4 regions of the Anaerobacillus sp. genome follow, and region 3 is predicted to be linked to each of the others. Evidence: riboswitches for the same ligand, from Rfam matches in the RefSeq annotation. Region 3 holds a riboswitch; each other region holds the start of a gene.
What was found. Region 3 has a riboswitch for cyclic di-GMP ahead of ACK4M9_RS17355 (OmpL47-type beta-barrel domain-containing protein). Riboswitches for the same ligand answer to the same signal wherever they lie in the genome.

Region 1 (2,204 bases), on a different contig from region 3:
CAGGATTAGTGAAAAACATTCCTTTAGTTGCTGTAAGCTTTGCTTTAGTAGTAGGATTACTATTTTTGTTTTTCACGGTTTTAAAAATAGATAAAGACTGGAAGTTCTTTGTTGTACACACAGCTATCATGTTTCTTGCAGTTTTACCTTTTTTACTACTGGCTCTAATTTTCTCATCTAACGTAACGTTAAGTGTCGTATTTGGGCAGGTTAGTAGTATCGTTCCATTCTTGTATTTGTTTTGGTTCTTAAGTAACGAAAGAGAAATTGCGATCATTAGAGTGTTTTGGGGCGTAGTATCGTTATCAATTTTAATGAGTGCTACATTTAATTTATTGGGGGTTAATCCTTTTTCAATAACTACAATTAATACGATTAAAACAATATTAGGTAATATTTTTTAACTAGTCTGTTTGATTAACTGAAAATTGGGAATTATATGAGGCTTTTCCATCATTTCCAAATGCTAGTTTAGTTGATATATTATTTTTAACCGAAAAGGCAAACCTAAGGAAACTTAGGGACGCAAAGCTAAAGGGGCTTCATCGTAGAAGATATTCGTTAAGCACTGGCAATGTTATCATTACCTTTCCAGGTGCACAGGTGATTATTTTTCCAATCCCTATTTAAAATACTTCAATAAATTTTAGCACTTAGGATAAAAAAGCTACATAAGTTCCTCATCTAAATGGCTAGATTCTGTCTCTTTTCTATTAGTACTTTCTAGCAAAAATCTACCAAATTTACTCTTCATATTTTCTATTTAAAATCAGTAAATGATGATATATTAAATATACTATTAATATAGTAGAACGTTTTGAAATTGAGGCGAATAGGATGTCAATTGATTTAAAGAGATTGGTAAAATTGTTACTTATTTTAGTTTTTGTTTTTCCCCACTACCCATATGTAATAAATGCAGAAGGAGTAGAAGGAACAGTAGTCAGTGGATTTTTAAATGAGGACACGACTTGGACCAAAGAAGGCTCACCTTATAGGTTAATAGGAAACCTTACAATACCGAAGAATGTCACGCTAACGATCGAGCCTGGAGTGTCTGTTGTTGGTAAAATTGGTGTCTGGATCCAAACGTCTGGGAAATTGGTTGCAATTGGTGGAGAGACAGAAGGTGAGCGAATCAATTTTAATACTGCCTATATTCAAAGCACATCTTTTCCAGAAACCTATGTCCATCTTGAAAATGCAAATCTAACTCATGGATTTAACGGTGGCTTTTTGGTGACAGGAGCGAACCTTTATTTAAAAAATAATAGATTTTCCAATGGTTCGATATCTGTATCATACCCGAAAACAATAGAACCACTGATTTCAGGAAATTTATTTCAACAAAACGCTACAGTAGATGTTTGGCTCGGATCTAAAAATACAAAAATTACCAATAATACGTTTTTAAACATTACGGGTGATGCAAAGTTCCCTGACATTAGTATTGGTTGTAGCCTTGACTGTCAAAGTCCAAACCTTGAATTGTCAGGAAATAACTTTTTCGGATTAGATCATGCTTTTATAAAATTTCAAAGTGATAAACTGCTCACCTTTGATGGAGCAAATAATTACTGGGGAACTACAGACATAACAAAAGCAAACCAATTCATCATTGATGCAAGTGATAACCCCAATTTTAGAGCCTTGTTAAAAATAGATCCGATTGCCTACAAGCCATTTGATTACGGGCATCCATTTGGAGAACTTACGGTGCCATTCGTTCATTCGGTGGGGGATGATCATCAAGTGGTTACTGGTCTGACAGATTCTGATAGCAAAATCGAAGTTTGGAACGCTACTGGAAAGATAGGGGCGGGATTCTCAATTCAGAACGGAACGTTTTCAGTGGATATTCCAAACCAAAGAGTTGGTACTGAGCTCACGATTTTTGTAACTGACAGTTATAACCGAATTAGTGAACCTTTGACTACTATTGTTCTTGATAAGACAGCTCCTGAGGCGCCGATTGTTGACGAAGTGACAGATGCGATAGATTACGTCTCGGGTAAAGCTGAACCTGGGGTTAAGATTACTGTTATGGCAACGGGGAAAGTGCTTGCTATAGGCAATGCCGATCAAGACGGCCAATTTAAGATCAGAACTGGCACACTCCGTGCTGATAGTACGATAGAGGTTCAGGCTGAAGACGATGATGGAAATAAGAGCTTAGTTGTTACAGTAACAGTCCGAGATGTCAC
Region 2 (2,204 bases), on a different contig from region 3:
AGGTGGATTTAGCCAACTTGCCAAGGAAAAGCGCAGTATGTTTAGCAATTTACTTAGTAAGCAAATGGAACTAGTCCATTCACAAGAGGCTGGGACATAAGTAGAATACTCTCGCTTCAAAATTTGGAAATAGAAAATGCATGAAATCATGGTTTGAAACTGATTTCATGCATTTTATTCTGAATGAAGTTTTCTACAACAGCCTTGGTTTTTAGCTGGTTTAGATCCCAAGCCAATCGGAAATTTAAAATATGTTGTGAGGTTATCCAACTATATCTACCGTAGCAAAGATGTTTTTCGTGCTAATACCTTTAACAAGAAGAGCCAGGTTCGGACAGGGTTATGCTCAGAAGAAGAAAAGTAGTCTGAACTTGAGCCGAGTTCGGACCTGATTAGGCCTAGAAGAAGGAAAGTAGTCTGAAGAAGAGACAGGTTCGGACAGGGTTATGCTTAGAAGAAGAAAAGTAGTCTGAACCTGAGCCAAGTTCGGACTTGATAAGGCTTAGAAGAAGAAAAGTAGTCTGAACTTGAGCCGAGTTCGGACCTGATTAGGCCTAGAAGAAGGAAAGTAGTCTGAAGCAGAGCCAGGTTCGGACAGGGTTATGCTCAGAAGAAGAAAAGTAGTCCGAACCTGAGCCGAGTTCGAACCTGATAAGGCTTAGAAAAAGGAAAGTAGTCTTAAGTAGAGCCAGGTTCAGACATGAGCGCTTTTCGAATATGATAAGCAGCTTTTTTATAGTATTTGATTCTTGTCTGATTATCAAGACAGTCTTTATAAAGGTGATAATTATAGACGTATAAACAGCGATGATAGGTCCTTTTTGTTTTTTTGATCAAACTTTTTGAAAAAAAAGAACATTCTGAAGACCTCCTCTTGTTGAGCGTTTTCCTAGTGAGTCAAGGTAATCAATAGCCAACAACATAAATGGATGTTTGGTTAACGTACTTTTTCCTTAATTTCTATTTATGCATTTGGCTTTGGGATTATCCTTGCCAACTCAAAATAACTGAAAAGAAAAAAGTGATTGCTCTATAAAAGAAGCAACCACTTTATATTTTCTGTTATTGGTTTTATGTATTTGTAAGCACTGAGACGATTTTTTACTTTCCTAATATCTTTTGTGCATCAAGAGGAACTCCATTATTTCATCCGTACTAATTCCAATCACCATCGCCTCTTTGATTAATTCTACCCATTCCTGATCCAAGTTTTCAAATGAAATGTGCTCCAAGCAAAGTTCCCTCCTAAAATACTTTCCGTACCCCAAGCAGTCCAGCCGTCATGGTTGAAACCAACTTTAGACCTGTGACTTTGCGTCCCTATCTTTCAATAGATTTGCCTTTTATTGAAAATTTAGAAAAATTAGTGTATTTTTTATTATTCTTTCATCTACTATTGTAGTATAAGGCTCGAACTAGTTTTTTTGTGTAGAATCGTGGAAGAATTTTCAAATTTCATATGACAAAATAAGGTAAAAAAATCCTGTTTCAATAGGTCTTTACACCTAGTTATCGACAATTGTTAACTCCTATTTTATTGAATGTTCTGAAAATAGATATATCGCCAATATCGTATGTTTAAAAAAATGAAAAATAACAAATTTATTGTCGAAAACTTCTTATAGGAAATGGATCGATTGTAAAATTTTATAAACATATTTTAGGACAAAGGACTCAATAATAGAAGAGCGAAAGAAAACACCTAACATTACATTATAATTAGTGCGAAAAATTTAAGATTTTTAGAACTTTGTAGAAAAAATCTAATTATTATTAACTAACTTTTTTAATTGTTTTTTGTTATTCTAGTAAAAGCTGTTTTATTGAATGAAAGGGGAAGATGGAAATTTTATTTAGTAGTCAATTTTTAAAAGTTAGAGCTAAATTGATGATAGTTTCATTTGTTCTTTGTATTGTTTTAGTAGGTTGTAGTGATCTTCCAGAAAATGTAACTTTGACGAATGAAACTACTGTTTCGGGTGAAGCGACGATTCATTTTATCGATGTTGGCCAAGGGGATGCGACGCTTTTACAAGGACCTAATTTTACGGTGTTAATTGATGCAGGGCGGCATGACCGAAATGATGTTGTTCCTTATTTAACATCTGTTGGTGTGAAAGAATTGGATTTGCTTATTGGAACACACCCGCATGCTGATCACATTGGACAAATGGATAAAGTGATGCAAGCTTTTCCTGTGAAGG
Region 3 (2,204 bases):
GTAAATGATTGTAAGTCTAAAATAATAGAATTTATTAATTCTAGACCTGCAGTTGGTAGAATTAAAAGGATAGATAAGTTCGTTCAAAATAATGAAGTTCGGCATTCACAAGCCTATATTTCACGGATTTTCCCAAAAAACACCAGGTATAATGGCAGAATACACGAGCAAGTTAAATCTATACATCCTCGAAAAAAATTAGACGTTGAAGTTTATCATGATGGTTACTATTTAAAAGAAAAGTCTATTAGGAATATTGCTTTGTTAATAAAAGAGGAAAAACAGAACGCTAATGATAACTATATACTATATCAACTAGCTAAAGAATATAGAATTACTAAGGATTATCTTAATGCCAATAAGTACTATAACATGTGTTACTCAATGATAACTAACTCAGATAGTTATAAGCCAAACCTAATAGTTGGTTATATTTATAATTTAATCTTATTAAAAGATTTTAAAAAGGGTTTAGAAATAATTAATAACGAATATTCTTTTTTAAAGTCGTTTGCAGATTTTCACTTTGTAGTAGCACTATTCTATATGGAACTTGTATTTAGTAATTTTGAAGAATATAGTAATTTTCTAGTAAATATTGAAAAAGAATATTTGTACTGCATCGAGTTGGGTGAAACGAGCGAATATGATAGTACATTGGGAACGGGTAGTTACTTAGCTTTATATAATCTTGGAGTATATTATGAAACAATGGGTTATCATGATAAAGCCAAAGCATGCTATACTCAAGCTGCTAGCTATAATTATCAACCTGCTGTAGAGAGATTATTTATTTACAAATAAAAAGATAGTTGCTCTAGACCCAGCTGTAAGTTTATAAAAAAGATAATAGTTCTAAGTTCATTGAAAGAGTCCCCGATTAAGTAAAAAGGAATAATTCCTCAATCCCTGGGGGGATTATTCCTTTATTGTTTTTAGTTAAAGATCGGAGCATATATTGATGAGAAATCAACTTGCATAAGTATCGATTTCATCTATTATTAATGAGGAAGTTTAGTTAAATTTGATATAATCAGTTCAAGATTACTAGTAGATTTTACATAATAGAAGAAATTATAGTTCAATTGCACTATTCAGCTATTTCCATATACCTAGTATTATAGTATGTAGTAGTAAAAAATCACCAAGTGAAAAAGGCAAATCATAGGAAACTATGAGACGCAAAGCCAAGGACCTGAACCACAGGAGAATTTTCTTGTGGATGGTAGCCGGTTGCCACAAGGAATCATAGCTTTTTACCTATGAACCTTGTTTAAGGTTCTTTTTTATTTGGAAATTATAAGAAAAGGCGGGACTATTGTATGGGTAAACGTTTCCTTAGAAACATAGCGTTTCTAACACTGTTCACTATTTTTTCTCAATTTTTATTTCCATTTGCTAGTGTGCTTGCTAATACTAACAGCAGCATATTACCTCCTAGCGATCTAGGGGCAATTCATCTAACACCGGATGATGTAAGGTTGACATGGGGCTCAGTTGTTGGAGCAACTGGCTACAATGTCTACGAAATTACAGAAGGACAGCTTATTTTACATGGCAAGACTACAGCAAATATTTATAATTTAAATGATTTAGCAGAAGGGTCATATCGGTTTGTCGTTTCAACCTTAAGCTCCAATGGTGAATCTGGTCCAAGTGCACCGGTATCCTTTACGGTTACATATCCGCAGATGGCAGAACCAGGCAACTTCACTCAATCAATTAGAAATGGTAATGATATCGTTTTGAACTGGGGGGCATCTCAGTATGCTGAACATTACAATGTATATCGAATCCTAAATGGTAATGAGAAAAGTTTGTTAGCTTCAGTAACAACAAGAACTTTTACTGTAACAAATGCACCTGAAGGGCAATATACGTATGCTGTTTCCGCTGTTAACACTTTATATGGCGAATCGGCTCTTTCTAAGTATTTAGATATAGAAGTAATTCATCCTATAATGACAGCACCTAGTAATTTCACTTATTCTGTGACTAATGGTAGTGATTTGACGTTAAAATGGGGTTCTGTACCTTTTGCAACAAACTATAATGTCTATCAATTAAAAGATGGGAAGAGAGTGTTAATAAATACGGTAACAGCAACGACGTTAAAATTTACAAACGTCCCAACTGGTGAATATATATATGAAGTTACAGCAAATAGCACTCGTTTTGGTGAGTCAGTTGAAGGAAGTCGATTG
Region 4 (2,204 bases), on a different contig from region 3:
CAGGTGATTTCTTCATTTTAATTGATATATCATGATATATTTCCGCTGCTTTTGCATACTGTCTTATTTCACCGTGAATAGCCGCAATGCTTGCCAATATATCTATTTCAGTTGCTGAAGTATTTTTTTTCGTAGTTGGAGTTAATTGAAGGGCTGCATCAAGTAATTCAAACGCCTTATCCTGGTTATTATTAAGATAAAAATAACTAATCCCTTCACGCCATAATAAAATTTGTTTTAGCTCATCTCTACGAAACAATGGATTAATTTTCTCTAACTTTACAATTCTCAAGACTTCTTTATAGTTTTTTTCTCTAACTAACCGTTCCAAATCTTGGTAAACGTTTTTAACATATTCGATTTTCAGTAAACTTCCAGAACCATAAAAATAGTCCATATCAACACCAAGACGTTTGGCGATTTGATAAAGTATGTATGAATTTGGAACTATTTCATTTTTTTCAATGCGGCTAATTGTTGCTTGGGTGCAAATTCCTTCTGCAAGTTCTTCCTGGTAAATATTGTAGTGCATCCGTAGCTCTTTAATTTTATCACCAACATACATAATCATCCGCCCCCCTATTTATGCATATTTGTATATCATAGTGAAGAACGAGCCATAAACGCGAATTTTATGACGAAATTTGAAATCAAACCTACCTAGAACTGATTTACACAAATCCTCAGCATATGCCATGATCTAATTATAATATAACAATTCTCTTTAAAAAAGGAGCTGGAAATTATGAAAAGACTTTTAGTTGGGGTGTTAGCTTTAGCTTTAATTTTAGGTTTTTCCCAAGCGACGGAAACTTCTGCACAAGAAGAAATCAAACCTTTAGGATTTGGATTCATTCATGGATAATGATTTAAGTAATTCAGAAACAACTAAAAAGTATAATCCTAATAGGAATAATACTTTTTATTGGTTCGTCGTCTTTGATCAGATTATGGGGGAATTTTACAATATTACGTTATTCGAAGATGAGAATTCCAACCTCCATGATATATGTAAAAAGTTTGAATTAGAAAATCCTAAGTTTATTGTTGCAAAAGCCGGTGTTGGTATTCAAAGTCGGCCACCAGAGATAAAAAGATTACCATATCTAATTTATTCCCATCTCTAAATAAGGAAAAAAGAGGCTATCCCAATGGCTATGCTTAGTATGGGATAGCCTCTTATTTAATTCATATTTCTTTTAAAGGAATACCTATCTGACTTGTTTGGAAGATTTCAGCTAGATTTCTTCGGTTAATTTCATCTTCTAGAAATTTGATGAATTCAAAATCTAACTTTAGTTCTTTTGCTTTTGAATATGCAGACATTAGTTTTTCATCTGAAATAAATCTTAAAGACAAACTCATCGTACAATGCCTCCCAAAAATAGTTTCTTAGGTCGGTTGCACTATTAGCTCCAAACTATTCAAGTGCCCATGTAAAAATAGTTTTTCTTCGCTCCCCAACTTTTTATTTTTAAAGATATTATACCAAACAATAATGGTTATATGTCAATAATTAACAAAATAAACTTCTAGTTAAATTTTTGCTCTGCACGTAATAATCTTGACCTTCATAAATCTTTCACCCTATCTGTTACGAAAAATTTGATGTACTATAGTATTAGTTAAATTAGCATTTTACATGTTAGGGTGAAAAAACATGAAAATCCTCGTTGTAGAAGATGATAAAACCATTGCATCTGGTCTAGAATACTCCTTTCAGCAAGAAAACTATGTAACGGTCCTTTGTTACAATGCAGAGTCTGCAAAAGCAGTAATAAAAAATGAGATTTCAAGTATTGACTTATGTTTATTTGATCTGTCTTTGCCTGATGGAAATGGCTATGAGCTTTGTAAACTTGTAAAAAAGGAAAGTGACATTCCCGTAATCTTTTTAACGGCCATGGATGAAGAAGTCAACATAGTAATGGGACTTGATATGGGAGCAGATGATTACATCACAAAACCATTTCGAATTAGAGAGCTTCTCTCTCGAATAAAATCTGTTTTACGCCGTTACAATAAACAAGCTCATACAAATACAATTATTGAACTATCAACGATTCAAATTAATACTTTAGAAGGTAAAGTTTATAAAAACAGCAACGAAATTTATGTTACTGCGTTAGAATATCGACTACTACTGATTTTTGCAAATCATGTCGGCCAAGTCCTCACACGTAATCAATTACTAGAAAGAATCT

Region 1: another riboswitch for cyclic di-GMP. It lies ahead of ACK4M9_RS17855 (Ig-like domain-containing protein); the one in region 3 lies ahead of ACK4M9_RS17355 (OmpL47-type beta-barrel domain-containing protein).
Region 2: another riboswitch for cyclic di-GMP. It lies ahead of ACK4M9_RS04715 (anti-repressor SinI family protein); the one in region 3 lies ahead of ACK4M9_RS17355 (OmpL47-type beta-barrel domain-containing protein).
Region 4: another riboswitch for cyclic di-GMP. It lies ahead of sda (sporulation histidine kinase inhibitor Sda); the one in region 3 lies ahead of ACK4M9_RS17355 (OmpL47-type beta-barrel domain-containing protein).

What each region holds. Positions count from the first base shown of each region.
Region 1 covers NZ_JBKBWN010000015.1:37,355-39,558, forward strand. Annotated here, with positions in the region: gene ACK4M9_RS17850 (hypothetical protein) at 1-404, shown strand, start outside; cyclic di-GMP riboswitch class I at 491-585, shown strand; gene ACK4M9_RS17855 (Ig-like domain-containing protein) at 838-2,204, shown strand, end outside.
Region 2 covers NZ_JBKBWN010000003.1:121,207-123,410, forward strand. Annotated here, with positions in the region: gene ACK4M9_RS04710 (ABC transporter ATP-binding protein) at 1-100, shown strand, start outside; gene ACK4M9_RS04715 (anti-repressor SinI family protein) at 1,110-1,232, opposite strand; cyclic di-GMP riboswitch class I at 1,265-1,351, opposite strand; gene ACK4M9_RS04720 (MBL fold metallo-hydrolase) at 1,841-2,204, shown strand, end outside.
Region 3 covers NZ_JBKBWN010000014.1:29,006-31,209, forward strand. Annotated here, with positions in the region: gene ACK4M9_RS17350 (glycosyltransferase family 2 protein) at 1-804, shown strand, start outside; cyclic di-GMP riboswitch class I at 1,147-1,241, shown strand; gene ACK4M9_RS17355 (OmpL47-type beta-barrel domain-containing protein) at 1,323-2,204, shown strand, end outside.
Region 4 covers NZ_JBKBWN010000009.1:44,336-46,539, forward strand. Annotated here, with positions in the region: gene ACK4M9_RS13770 (helix-turn-helix domain-containing protein) at 1-571, opposite strand, end outside; gene ACK4M9_RS13775 (hypothetical protein) at 858-1,127, shown strand; gene sda (sporulation histidine kinase inhibitor Sda) at 1,189-1,365, opposite strand; cyclic di-GMP riboswitch class II at 1,387-1,470, opposite strand; gene ACK4M9_RS13785 (response regulator transcription factor) at 1,661-2,204, shown strand, end outside.